One region of the Pseudomonas sp. ICMP 8385 genome, then DNA from elsewhere that is predicted to be linked to it. Evidence: predicted binding sites of a transcription regulator. Region 1 holds the regulator's gene; the other holds the start of a gene.
What was found. The regulator LexA, encoded in region 1, represses DNA repair genes until DNA is damaged. The targets are predictions, from matches to a motif close to CTGTNTNNNNANACAG.
Positions count from the first base shown of each region.

Region 2: a site for LexA is predicted at 2,566-2,581, ahead of recN (DNA repair protein RecN). Genes of this name have one in related genera too.

Region 1 is NZ_LKBY01000157.1:159,440-164,776, reverse strand. Features, by position in the region: gene nagZ (beta-N-acetylhexosaminidase) at 1-151, opposite strand, end outside; gene AO268_RS30735 (TetR/AcrR family transcriptional regulator) at 292-999, opposite strand; gene lexA (transcriptional repressor LexA) at 1,263-1,871, shown strand; gene sulA (SOS-induced cell division inhibitor SulA) at 1,882-2,361, shown strand; gene AO268_RS30720 (hypothetical protein) at 2,510-2,743, opposite strand; gene AO268_RS30715 (DUF6586 family protein) at 2,942-3,463, opposite strand; gene topA (type I DNA topoisomerase) at 3,593-5,337, opposite strand, start outside.
Region 2 is NZ_LKBY01000104.1:39,554-44,890, reverse strand. Features, by position in the region: gene dnaK (molecular chaperone DnaK) at 1-1,700, opposite strand, end outside; gene grpE (nucleotide exchange factor GrpE) at 1,804-2,373, opposite strand; gene recN (DNA repair protein RecN) at 2,606-4,279, shown strand; gene fur (ferric iron uptake transcriptional regulator) at 4,375-4,779, opposite strand; gene AO268_RS17670 (outer membrane protein assembly factor BamE) at 4,878-5,337, shown strand, end outside.

The DNA.
Region 1 (5,337 bases):
TCAATTCCCGCACCTGGCGCGGATGCTCGATATTGCGCGCAAAAATGATCAGGCCACCCACTTCAGGCTGGCGCAACAAGTGGCGATCTTCAGCCGTCAGCCAGGTGCCGGCGACGTCCACCATCAAAGAGCCTTGCAGGGCAGCAGTCATAAATTTTCCTTGAATGACGCGCGCGCGCCACCACCTCGCCTGGTCGAGCCGGGCAAGGCGGTAGGGTGCGGGTAACGAGTTGAAATCGGCATGGGCGGCTAGCTTAGCGGATGCAAGCGGTTGCGCCCAGACGCCAGCGGTTAAACCTTGGCGGCCACGGGGACGGACTTGCTGCGCGGGCGCAGTTGGGCGGCCGCCATGGCCGCGTCGGTAACCCCGCTTTCCGCGCGCATGCCGGCCGCCAGGAACGGCACCATCAGGCGCATCACCTGCTCAATGGAGGTGTTGACGCCGAAATCGGTTTCGGCAATGGCGCGCAAGGCCTTGATCCCGGACATGCTGAACGCCGCGGCACCGAGCATGAAGTGCACGCGCCAGAACAATTCGATGGGGGGAATACGCGGGGCGGCTTCGTTGACCAGCAACATGTAGCGACGGAATACCTTGCCGTACATGTCTTCGAGGTAACGGCGCAAGTGGCCCTGGCTCTGACTGAAGGCCAGGCCCAAGAGGCGCATGAAAATCGACAGGTCGTTGCCGCTGCGCGGCTGTACCACCAGGGCTTGCTCGACGAGGATTTCCAGCAGGTCTTCCAGGCTCGGCTTGTTGTCGGGCTTGGCCTGGCGTCGCTCCAGCTCACGGTCGAGGCTAACGCAGAACGGCCCCAGAAAGCGTGAGAACACCGCCTGGATCAGGGCTTTTTTCGAGCCGAAATGATAGTTCACTGCCGCCAGGTTGACCCCGGCCTTGCTGGTGATCAGCCGCAATGAAGTTTCAGCAAATCCTTTTTCCGCGAACAACTGCTCGGCAGCATCGAGAATGCGTTCAACGGTTTCCGACTGGGCCATGGCTACTCCGCCTGACAAACACTTGTTTGAAACATACGTTTCACCTTGTGCAATGTCAAGCCTGCAGGTCCGTTTTCCGGCCGGGCAGTCACCCGATTCGCACCTATTTAATCACATCTTCAACAACCTGTAGGCAGCGCTGTCTCCAGGCTTTGCAAGGGCCGACAGATGACCGTCCGGCGGAGTCGGCAAAAACGATGATTGCCAAGCGCAGTTCACTGTATATAATCCCAGTCACTGTATAAAAAGACAGAGCGATCAACATGCTAAAACTGACGCCACGCCAAGCTGAGATTCTCGCTTTTATCAAGCGCTGCCTCGACGACAACGGCTATCCGCCGACCCGGGCAGAAATCGCCCTGGAGCTGGGGTTCAAATCCCCCAATGCTGCCGAAGAACACCTGAAGGCCCTTGCTCGCAAGGGCGCGATCGAAATGACCCCGGGTGCATCCCGTGGCATTCGTATTCCCGGCTTTGAAGCCAAGGCCGACGAATCGACGCTGCCGATCATTGGCCGGGTCGCTGCCGGTGCGCCGATTCTGGCACAACAGCACGTCGAGGAATCCTGCAATATCAACCCGACCTTCTTCCACCCTCGCGCCGACTACCTGTTGCGGGTCCATGGCATGAGCATGAAGGACGTGGGCATCTTCGACGGTGACCTGCTGGCCGTGCACACCACCCGCGAAGCGCGCAACGGCCAGATCGTCGTGGCCCGCATTGGCGACGAAGTGACGGTCAAGCGCTTCAAGCGCGAAGGCAGCAAAGTCTGGCTGCTGGCAGAAAACCCCGAGTTTTCGCCGATTGAAGTCAACCTGAAGGATCAGGACCTGGTGATCGAAGGCTTGAGTGTCGGCGTTATTCGCCGCTAACGGAGGCATCATGCAGTTCCCACACGCGCAACAACACACACAACTGCCGCTGTTTGAGGCCTTTTTGGCCCAGCCACTTGCCCCCCTCCTCAGCGAGGCGGTGGAGTCCCCATGGACCGCCCCCGCTGAACCTGAGGTATTCAGTGAATTGTCGTTGCGCGGCGCTGCCGGGAACTGCCTGAGCCTGCTGGCGCCGATCCTGCGCGAATTGAGCGAGGAGCAGGACGCCCGCTGGCTGACCCTGATCGCCCCACCCGCCAGCCTGACCCAGGCCTGGTTGCGCGATGCGGGCCTGAACCGCGAGCGTATCCTGCTGTTGCAACCACGCGGCACCCAGAGCGCTCAGCAACTGACCTACGAGGCATTGCGCCTGGGGCGTAGCCACACCGTCGTCAGTTGGCTAAACCCGCTGGGTGCTTCGGCCAAGCAGCAGTTGATCAGCGCAGCGCGCACGGGCGATGCACAAAGCTTGAATATTCGATTGGGATAAGCCCGAGACTGGCGCGCAACGCGTTATCGGGAGCACTGCAGGTCGTCCGATTGCAGCCTGACGTCAGGTCAGTGCCTGCGATGGACACAAGGCTTCTACAGAACCAAGAAGCCGATTGAGTATTTGAATCTTAAAACGACAAACGGGCTCAGTGAAGAACCCGTGGACCGTCGTCTTTCTCTGGTTCGCCTTCAGCCAGACGCCCCGCCATCTGCACACCTACGCTCAACATGGCTTTTGCCACTTCCACGTGCTGGCCTTGCAGGAACGCCTTGGCGTCTTCGGAAAAGTCCAAAGTCACCAGAGAACCCTCGTCCTCAGCCCTGCGCAGCTCGATTCGGCCGTCGGGCAATTCAACAATTTCCAGAAAGGACGTTGGCATAAAAATCTGTTCTCCACGAAAGGCCGGCATTATATCAGTCATCAACGCGGCCTCGCTCAGGATCTGAACAGCTTTCTTTACGGCTTGATGAATGGTCTGTAGGCGTTGGCTTGCCAGCGATAGCGCTCTGGCAGTCAACTTGGCATTGCTTGATCAATTGTTATCGTCGGCAAGCCGGCACCTACATTGTCCTGCCGATCAGCACTCGTTCAAGCCATCCCGAAAGCGGATCGCCAGCTTCTTCAGCTCCTGGCGCCAGCTCTCCAACTCAGCCCGGCTCAGCGGCTTCGGCCCTTCTTCTTCCAGGCTAACCGCAACGATCAACGGCTGGGTCACATCGCCCTTGGGCTTGTGCGGCACACGCGGCGGCTGGAACAGCGCCGAATGGGCAGCCAACAAGCGGGCCAGCCAACTGTCAGGGCTGCGGGCCATTTCCACCAGTTCGGCCAACTCGGGGATGGCCATAGACTCGAGCACCTCACGGGTCAGGATATCCTCGGCCCGAGGCGCATTCGCCTGGGGCAGGCGATAAAATCCGGCAATTTCATGGCACAACCCCAGCAAAGCCCCATATAGATGGAACAAGGCCGACTCTCGCCCCGCCTGGACCAGCGCAATAGCATTCATCTCCTTCCCGTCCTCGGCACGACCAAGGGCTTCCAGGGACAAACCCGCGAAGTAAATTTTCTGGTTGGTACGGGTATAGAGTTCGTTGGCCATGACGGCAGTCTCCACAACGACATAAACGTGATGCTGGCTGAACAGTGTCACGGATGAGACAAGCCCACTGCAAGCACAAAACAAAAGGCCGCCTGTGAAGGCGGCCTTTATTTCAATGCAGGAGCGGGATCAAGCGCCCTGGCGCTTGTCCTCCACCTTCCACTTGCCACCGTCGTAGAACGCCTTCCAGCCCGTAGGCTTGCCGTCCACCTCGGTCTGCACGTATTGCTCCTTGGTCTTGCGGCTGTAGCGGATCACGGCCGGACGACCGTCGGGATCCTTCTTCGGCGCTTCGCACAGGAAGTGGTACTTGGGATCGATCTCATCCTTGTGCGGCACGATTTCCAGCACCAGGGGCGCACGGGTCTCGCGGTTTTTCGGGAACTGGCTGGCGGCCAGGAACAGGCCCGAAGCGCCGTCACGCAGGATGTAGGTGTCGTTGACCTTCTCGCACTTGAGCTCGGGCATCTTCACCGGGTCCATCTTCGGCGGCGCCGCGTCACCACTTTTCAGCAGTTTGCGGGTGTTCTTGCAGGTTGGGTTGGTGCAACCGAAGAACTTGCCGAAACGGCCGGTCTTGAGTTGCATCTCGCTGCCACACTTGTCGCACTCCAGGCTCGGACCTTCGTAGCCCTTGATGCGGTAGGTGCCCTCTTCGATCTCGTAGCCGTTGCAATCGGGGTTGTTACCGCAGATGTGCAGCTTGTGCTTCTCGTCCAGCAGGTAGGCATCCATCGCCGTGCTGCAGATCGGGCAACGGTGCTTGCCACGCAGCACCAACGACTCGGATTCACCCTCGTCGTCGGCAGCAATTTCATCACCCGGTACCAGGTTGACCGTGGCCTTGCAGCGCTCTTTGGGCGGCAGGCTGTAGCCCGAGCAACCCAGGAACACCCCGGTAGACGCGGTGCGGATCTGCATCGGCCGCCCGCAGGTGGTGCACGGAATATCCGTCATCACCGGCTGGTTGGCGCGCATGCCGTTTTCCGGGCTCTCGGCGACTTCGAGTTTTTTCTTGAAGTCACCATAGAATTCGTCGAGTACGTTTTTCCAGTCGCGCTCGCCCTGGGCCACGTCATCGAGGTTCTCTTCCATGCCGGCGGTAAAGCCGTAGTCCATCAGGTTGGAGAAGCTCTCGGACAAACGTTCGGTAACGATATCGCCCATCTTTTCCGAATAGAAACGACGGTTATGCAGGGCCACGTAGCCACGGTCCTGAATGGTGGAGATGATCGCCGCATAGGTCGAAGGACGACCGATCCCGCGCTTTTCCATCTCCTTGACCAGGCTGGCTTCCGAATAACGGGCCGGCGGTTTGGTGAAGTGCTGGCTCGGATCAAGCTTGATCAGCTTCATCACATCGCCTTGGGCCATATCCGGCAGCACATCGTCATCGCCCGGCTTGGCGATTTGCGGCATTACGCGGGTGTAGCCGTCGAACTTGAGGATACGGCCCTTGGCACGCAGCTCGAAGTCCCCAGCTCCCACCGTGACGGTGGTGGACAGGTATTGCGCCGGCAGCATCTGGCAAGCCAGGAACTGGCGCCAGATCAGCTCGTAGAGGCGCTCAGCGTCACGTTCCATGCCCGTGAGCTTGCTTGGCTCGGTATTGGCATCGGAGGGGCGGATCGCTTCGTGAGCCTCTTGTGCGCCTTCCTTGCTGCTGTAGACGTTTGGCTTCTCCGGCAGGTACTTCTTGCCGAACTCGCTTTCAATATAGGTACGCGCCATCGCCACCGCGTCCACCGACAGGTTGGTGGAGTCGGTACGCATATACGTGATGTAGCCCGCTTCGTACAGACGCTGGGCCATCATCATCGTCTTCTTCACGCCAAAGCCCAGGCGGTTGCTCGCGGCCTGTTGCAGGGTGGACG
Region 2 (5,337 bases), on a different contig from region 1:
GCTTCGATTGCGGCCTTCTCTTCAGCCGTCACTTTATCGCCAGCATCCGCGATCATTTTGCGTGTCGAGTGAACCAGTGCATCACCCTGGTTGCGGGCAGCGGCCAGTTCTTCAAACTTGCGATCTTCCTCGGCGTTCTTTTCAGCATCGTTGATCATCTGCTGAATTTCTTCCTCGGACAGGCCGGAGTTGGCCTTGATCACGATCGACTGGGTCTTGCCGGTGGCCTTGTCCTTGGCGCCTACGTGCAGAATGCCGTTGGCGTCGATGTCGAAGGTCACTTCAATCTGTGGCACGCCACGTGGTGCTGGTGGAATCTCGGCCAGGTCGAACTTGCCCAAAGACTTGTTCTGCGCAGCCTGCTTACGCTCACCCTGCAGCACGTGAATGGTCACTGCGCCCTGGTTGTCATCGGCAGTCGAGAACACTTGCGATTTCTTGGTAGGAATCGTGGTGTTTTTCTCGATCAGCGCAGTCATCACGCCGCCCATGGTTTCGATACCCAGGGTCAGCGGGCTGACGTCCAGCAGCAGCACGTCTTTCACGTCGCCGGCCAATACCGCACCCTGGATGGCAGCACCCATGGCAACCGCTTCGTCCGGGTTCACATCTTTACGCGCTTCTTTACCGAAGAACTCGGTGACCTTCTGCTGCACCAGCGGCATACGGGTCTGACCGCCCACCAGGATCACGTCGTTGATCGCGCTAACGTCGATACCCGAATCTTTCAGAGCAATGCGGCAAGGTTCGATGGTGCGTTGAACCAGGTCTTCAACCAGCGATTCCAGCTTGGCGCGCGAGATTTTCACGTTCAAGTGCTTGGGACCGGTGGCATCTGCGGTGATGTACGGCAGGTTCACGTCGGTCGAATTGCTCGAAGACAGTTCGATCTTGGCTTTTTCAGCGGCTTCTTTCAGGCGCTGCATCGCCAGCGGGTCACCCTTGAGGTTCATGCCGCTTTCTTTCTTGAATTCGTCAACGAGGTAGTCGATCAGACGAATGTCAAAGTCTTCACCGCCCAGGAACGTGTCGCCGTTGGTCGCCAACACTTCAAACTGGTGCTCGCCATCGACTTCAGCGATTTCGATCACGGAAACGTCGAAAGTACCGCCACCCAGGTCATAAACGATCACGGTGTGGTCGCCCTTGGCCTTGTCCATGCCGTAGGCCAGAGCCGCCGCAGTAGGTTCGTTGATGATGCGTTTTACGTCCAGGCCCGCAATGCGGCCGGCGTCTTTGGTCGCCTGGCGCTGGCTGTCGTTGAAGTAGGCCGGAACGGTGATCACCGCTTCAGTCACAGCTTCACCAAGGTAGTCTTCGGCAGTCTTCTTCATCTTTTTCAAGATTTCAGCCGAGATTTGCGGCGGCGACATTTTCTGGCCGTTCACTTCAACCCAGGCGTCACCGTTGTCGGCCTTGGCGATTTTGTACGGCACCATCTTGATGTCTTTCTGTACGACTTCTTCGTCGAACTTACGACCGATCAAACGCTTCACCGCGTACAGGGTGTTGTGCGGATTGGTCACAGCCTGACGCTTGGCGGACTGGCCTACCAGGATTTCGCCATCATTGGCGTAAGCCACGATGGAAGGGGTAGTACGTGCGCCTTCGGCGTTCTCAATCACCTTGGAAACGCCGTTTTCCAGCACGGAGACGCAGGAGTTGGTAGTCCCCAGGTCGATACCGATAATTTTGCCCATGATTCACTCTCCCGAAACTTTGGATTTGGTTGCCGCAGCAGTGGTGGCTAACTGCGGTAGCACTTAAACGCTTGACTTATAAATGGGGTCGTTACGAACGATTTCAAGCCTGCTCGTCAATCGACGGCGAAACCGGTGCGGGAGCCTTGCTCACCACCACCATCGCCGGGCGCAACAGGCGACCGTTGAGCTGGTAGCCCTTCTGGAACACTTTCAACACGCTATTGGGCTCAAGGTCAGCATTTTCCTGCATGGCCATGGCCTGGTGATGCTCCGCGTTGAACGGCTCGCCGCCTTGTGGATCGATGGCTTCCAGCTGATAACGCTTGAGGGTGTCCTGGAACATTTTCAGGGTCAGCTCGATCCCTTCGCGCATGGCACGGATGTTTTCGTCGTCCGGGCTGGACAGCTCCAGGCCGCGTTCCAGGCTGTCGATGATCGGCAACAGATCACCGGCAAACTTCTCCAGCGCAAACTTGTGGGCCTTTTCTACATCCTGCTCGGCGCGGCGGCGGACGTTCTGCAGATCGGCAGCAACACGCAAAGCCTGATCCTGAGCGCCTGCCAGTTGCTCTTCGAGCACCTGCACACGAGCCGCCAGGTCTTCACCCGCTGCCTGCGAGGCCTGGTTGGCGTCTGGGTTTTGCGTATCCAGCGTCTGTTCGTCAGCCATAATTTTCTCCTTTCGAAATCCTGCGCGAACTCAACTCGCGCTTCTGTTCCGGTATATGGGGCCACAATTTCCAGGTTCAAGGGCCGACATACCTCGACTCACACTTTCCCGCACATTCCCCATCGCACTAAAAAAAGCCGTTATCCAAGCAAATTGAGCTAAGTCACAGGATTGTCAGCGCCAAACAAAACACTGTATAAATAACCAGACCTAAAGCCTGGGAGCAGCCGTCATGCTGGTTCACCTGTCCGTACATAACTACGCCATTGTCGAGCACCTGGATCTTGAACTGGATCGCGGGATGAGCGTAATCACAGGCGAAACCGGCGCCGGCAAGTCGATCATGCTCGACGCCCTGGGCCTGACCCTGGGTGATCGCGCCGACAGCGGCGTGGTTCGCCCCGGTGCAGACAAGGCCGATATCCTGGCGACCTTTGACCTGGCAGATATCCCGGAAGCCAGCGCCTGGCTCGCCGAGCGCGACCTGGATAACGACGGCCCGTGCATCCTGCGCCGCGTAATCACTGCCGAAGGTCGCTCCCGGGGCTATATCAATGGCACGCCCTGCCCCCTCGGCGACCTGAAAGCCCTTGGCGAGCTGCTGATCGACATCCACAGCCAGCACGAACATCAATCCCTGCTGAAAACCGACACCCACCGCCGCCTCCTGGATGAATACGCCGGTGCCACCGACCTGGCGCGCCAGGTGCAATTGGCTGCACAGCGCTGGCGCCAGACCCGCCAGGAGCTGGAGCGCCTGTCCAATTCCGGCGATGAACAGCGCGCTCGCCACCAACTCCTCAGCTATCAGTTGGAAGAACTGGAAAGCCTGGGCCTGGGCGAAACCGAGCTGGAACAGCTGGAGCAGGAGCACAAGAACCTGACCAATGCCGAAACCCTGCTGGGCATCTGTCGCCAGGTGGTCGAGCAATGCAGCGAAAGTGACTCCGGCAATGTGCTGAATGCGCTGACGGCCAGCCTTAACCGCCTGTCGAGCGTGAACAGCGGCTCGGGGTCACTGAGTGAAGCCACCACCCTGCTGACCAGTGCGCAAATCCAGGTAGAAGAGGCCGTGGGCGAACTGAACCGCTTCCTTGACCACTTCGATGCCGACCCGGCACGCCTGCAAGAGATCGAAGAACGTCTCGACACTATTTATACCCTGGCGCGCAAACATCGGATCCAGCCAACCGAAGTGGCGGCCATGCAGCAAAAGCTGCTGGACGAGATCGAAACCCTGAATGCCAATGATGAATCCATCGAACGCCTGGGCGACGAACTCGCCTCTTTTGCCCGGCATTACCAGGAAAAGGCCCGGGAACTGAGCGACCTGCGGCACCAAGCTGCAACCGGGCTGGCTTGCGCCGTGGAGCAGGAAATCCAACGCCTGGGCATGCCGGGCGGGCGCTTCACCATCGAGTTGCACGCCAATAGCGGCAATGAACTGCAGCCCAACGGCCTGGAGCAGGTCGAACTGCTAGTGAGCGCCAACCCCGGCCAACCTCTCAAGGCACTGGCCAAAGTGGCGTCTGGTGGCGAACTGTCACGGATCAGCCTGGCAATCCAGGTCATTACCGCCCAGACCTCCCGCGTACCGACCCTGGTATTCGACGAAGTGGACGTGGGGATCGGCGGGCCGACCGCAGAAATTGTCGGCCAATTGTTGCGCCGCCTGGGTGAGCGCGGGCAAGTACTGACCGTTACCCACTTGCCACAGGTGGCAGCACAGGGGCACCAACATCTGTTTGTACATAAGGTACGGGGCAGCGACGCGACGCGTACAGCCGTGTCCAAGCTGAACAAGACCGAGCGGGTGGAAGAAGTCGCACGCATGCTCGGCGGCATCGACCTGACCAAAGAGTCCCTGGCCCACGCGAAAAAAATGGTGGTGACGGCGAAGGCCTGAGCCCTTTCCACCCCGTTTTTTCCATCGGCAGAAAGCACGAAGGCGACCCTAGGGTCGCCTTCGATCGTTTCGCAGAACGAATCTGCGTAGCTTTCTTACTTTTTCTTACGTATGTACAGAACCAGATTGTGGTCCACCAAATCGAATCCATGCTCCTCAGCGATCTCATGCTGGAGCTTCTCGATTGCAGGACTGGTGAACTCGATAACCTCATTGGTATCCAGATCAACCATGTGGTCGTGATGACCACCGTCAGCCAGCTCGAAAACCGCATGACCGCCGTCGAAATTATGACGAACCACCAGCCCTGCGGCTTCAAACTGGGTCAGTACACGGTAAACCGTGGCCAGGCCGACGTCCTCGTTAGACTCCATCAGCGCCTTGTAGACATCCTCGGCACTCATGTGGCGCTGCTCGGCGGAATCGAGCATTTGTAGAATCTTGACTCGTGGCAGAGTCACTTTAAGACCGGCTTTGCGTAGTTCGCTATTTTCAACCATGGTTAGCTTTCTCGCGGATGCTGCTTCGCAGCTTCTCTTAATACGGGTATGATCGGCGTTTACGTTGTCCCAGCCAAGATAGTGGAAGTCGCCCACCGATGCAAAACACCAAGCTCTTGCTAACCAGTTTCACCCTTGTGGGACTGCTCGCACTCGCCGGTTGTTCATTCCCCGGGGTTTACAAAATCGACATCCAGCAGGGCAATGTCGTCACGCAGGACATGATAGACCAGTTACGCCCGGGAATGACCCGACGGCAAGTACGGTTTATCATGGGCAATCCCCTGCTGACCGACACATTCCATGCCGATCGCTGGGATTATCTCTATAGCCTGCAGCCTGGAGGCGGGGAACGCCAACAGGAGCGCGTCAGTGTCATCTTCAATGGCAACGACCAGCTCGTCAGCCTTTCCGGTGACTTCATGCCTGGCGTAAGCCGCGATGAAGCCCTGCTGGGCAAGGACAGCGGGACCAGCGTCACTGCGCCAGCGCAGAATGCTGAAAAGCCCAAGTCCGAGGTGCCGGCCAAGCCAGGCTCCTTGCTGGACACGATCCAGA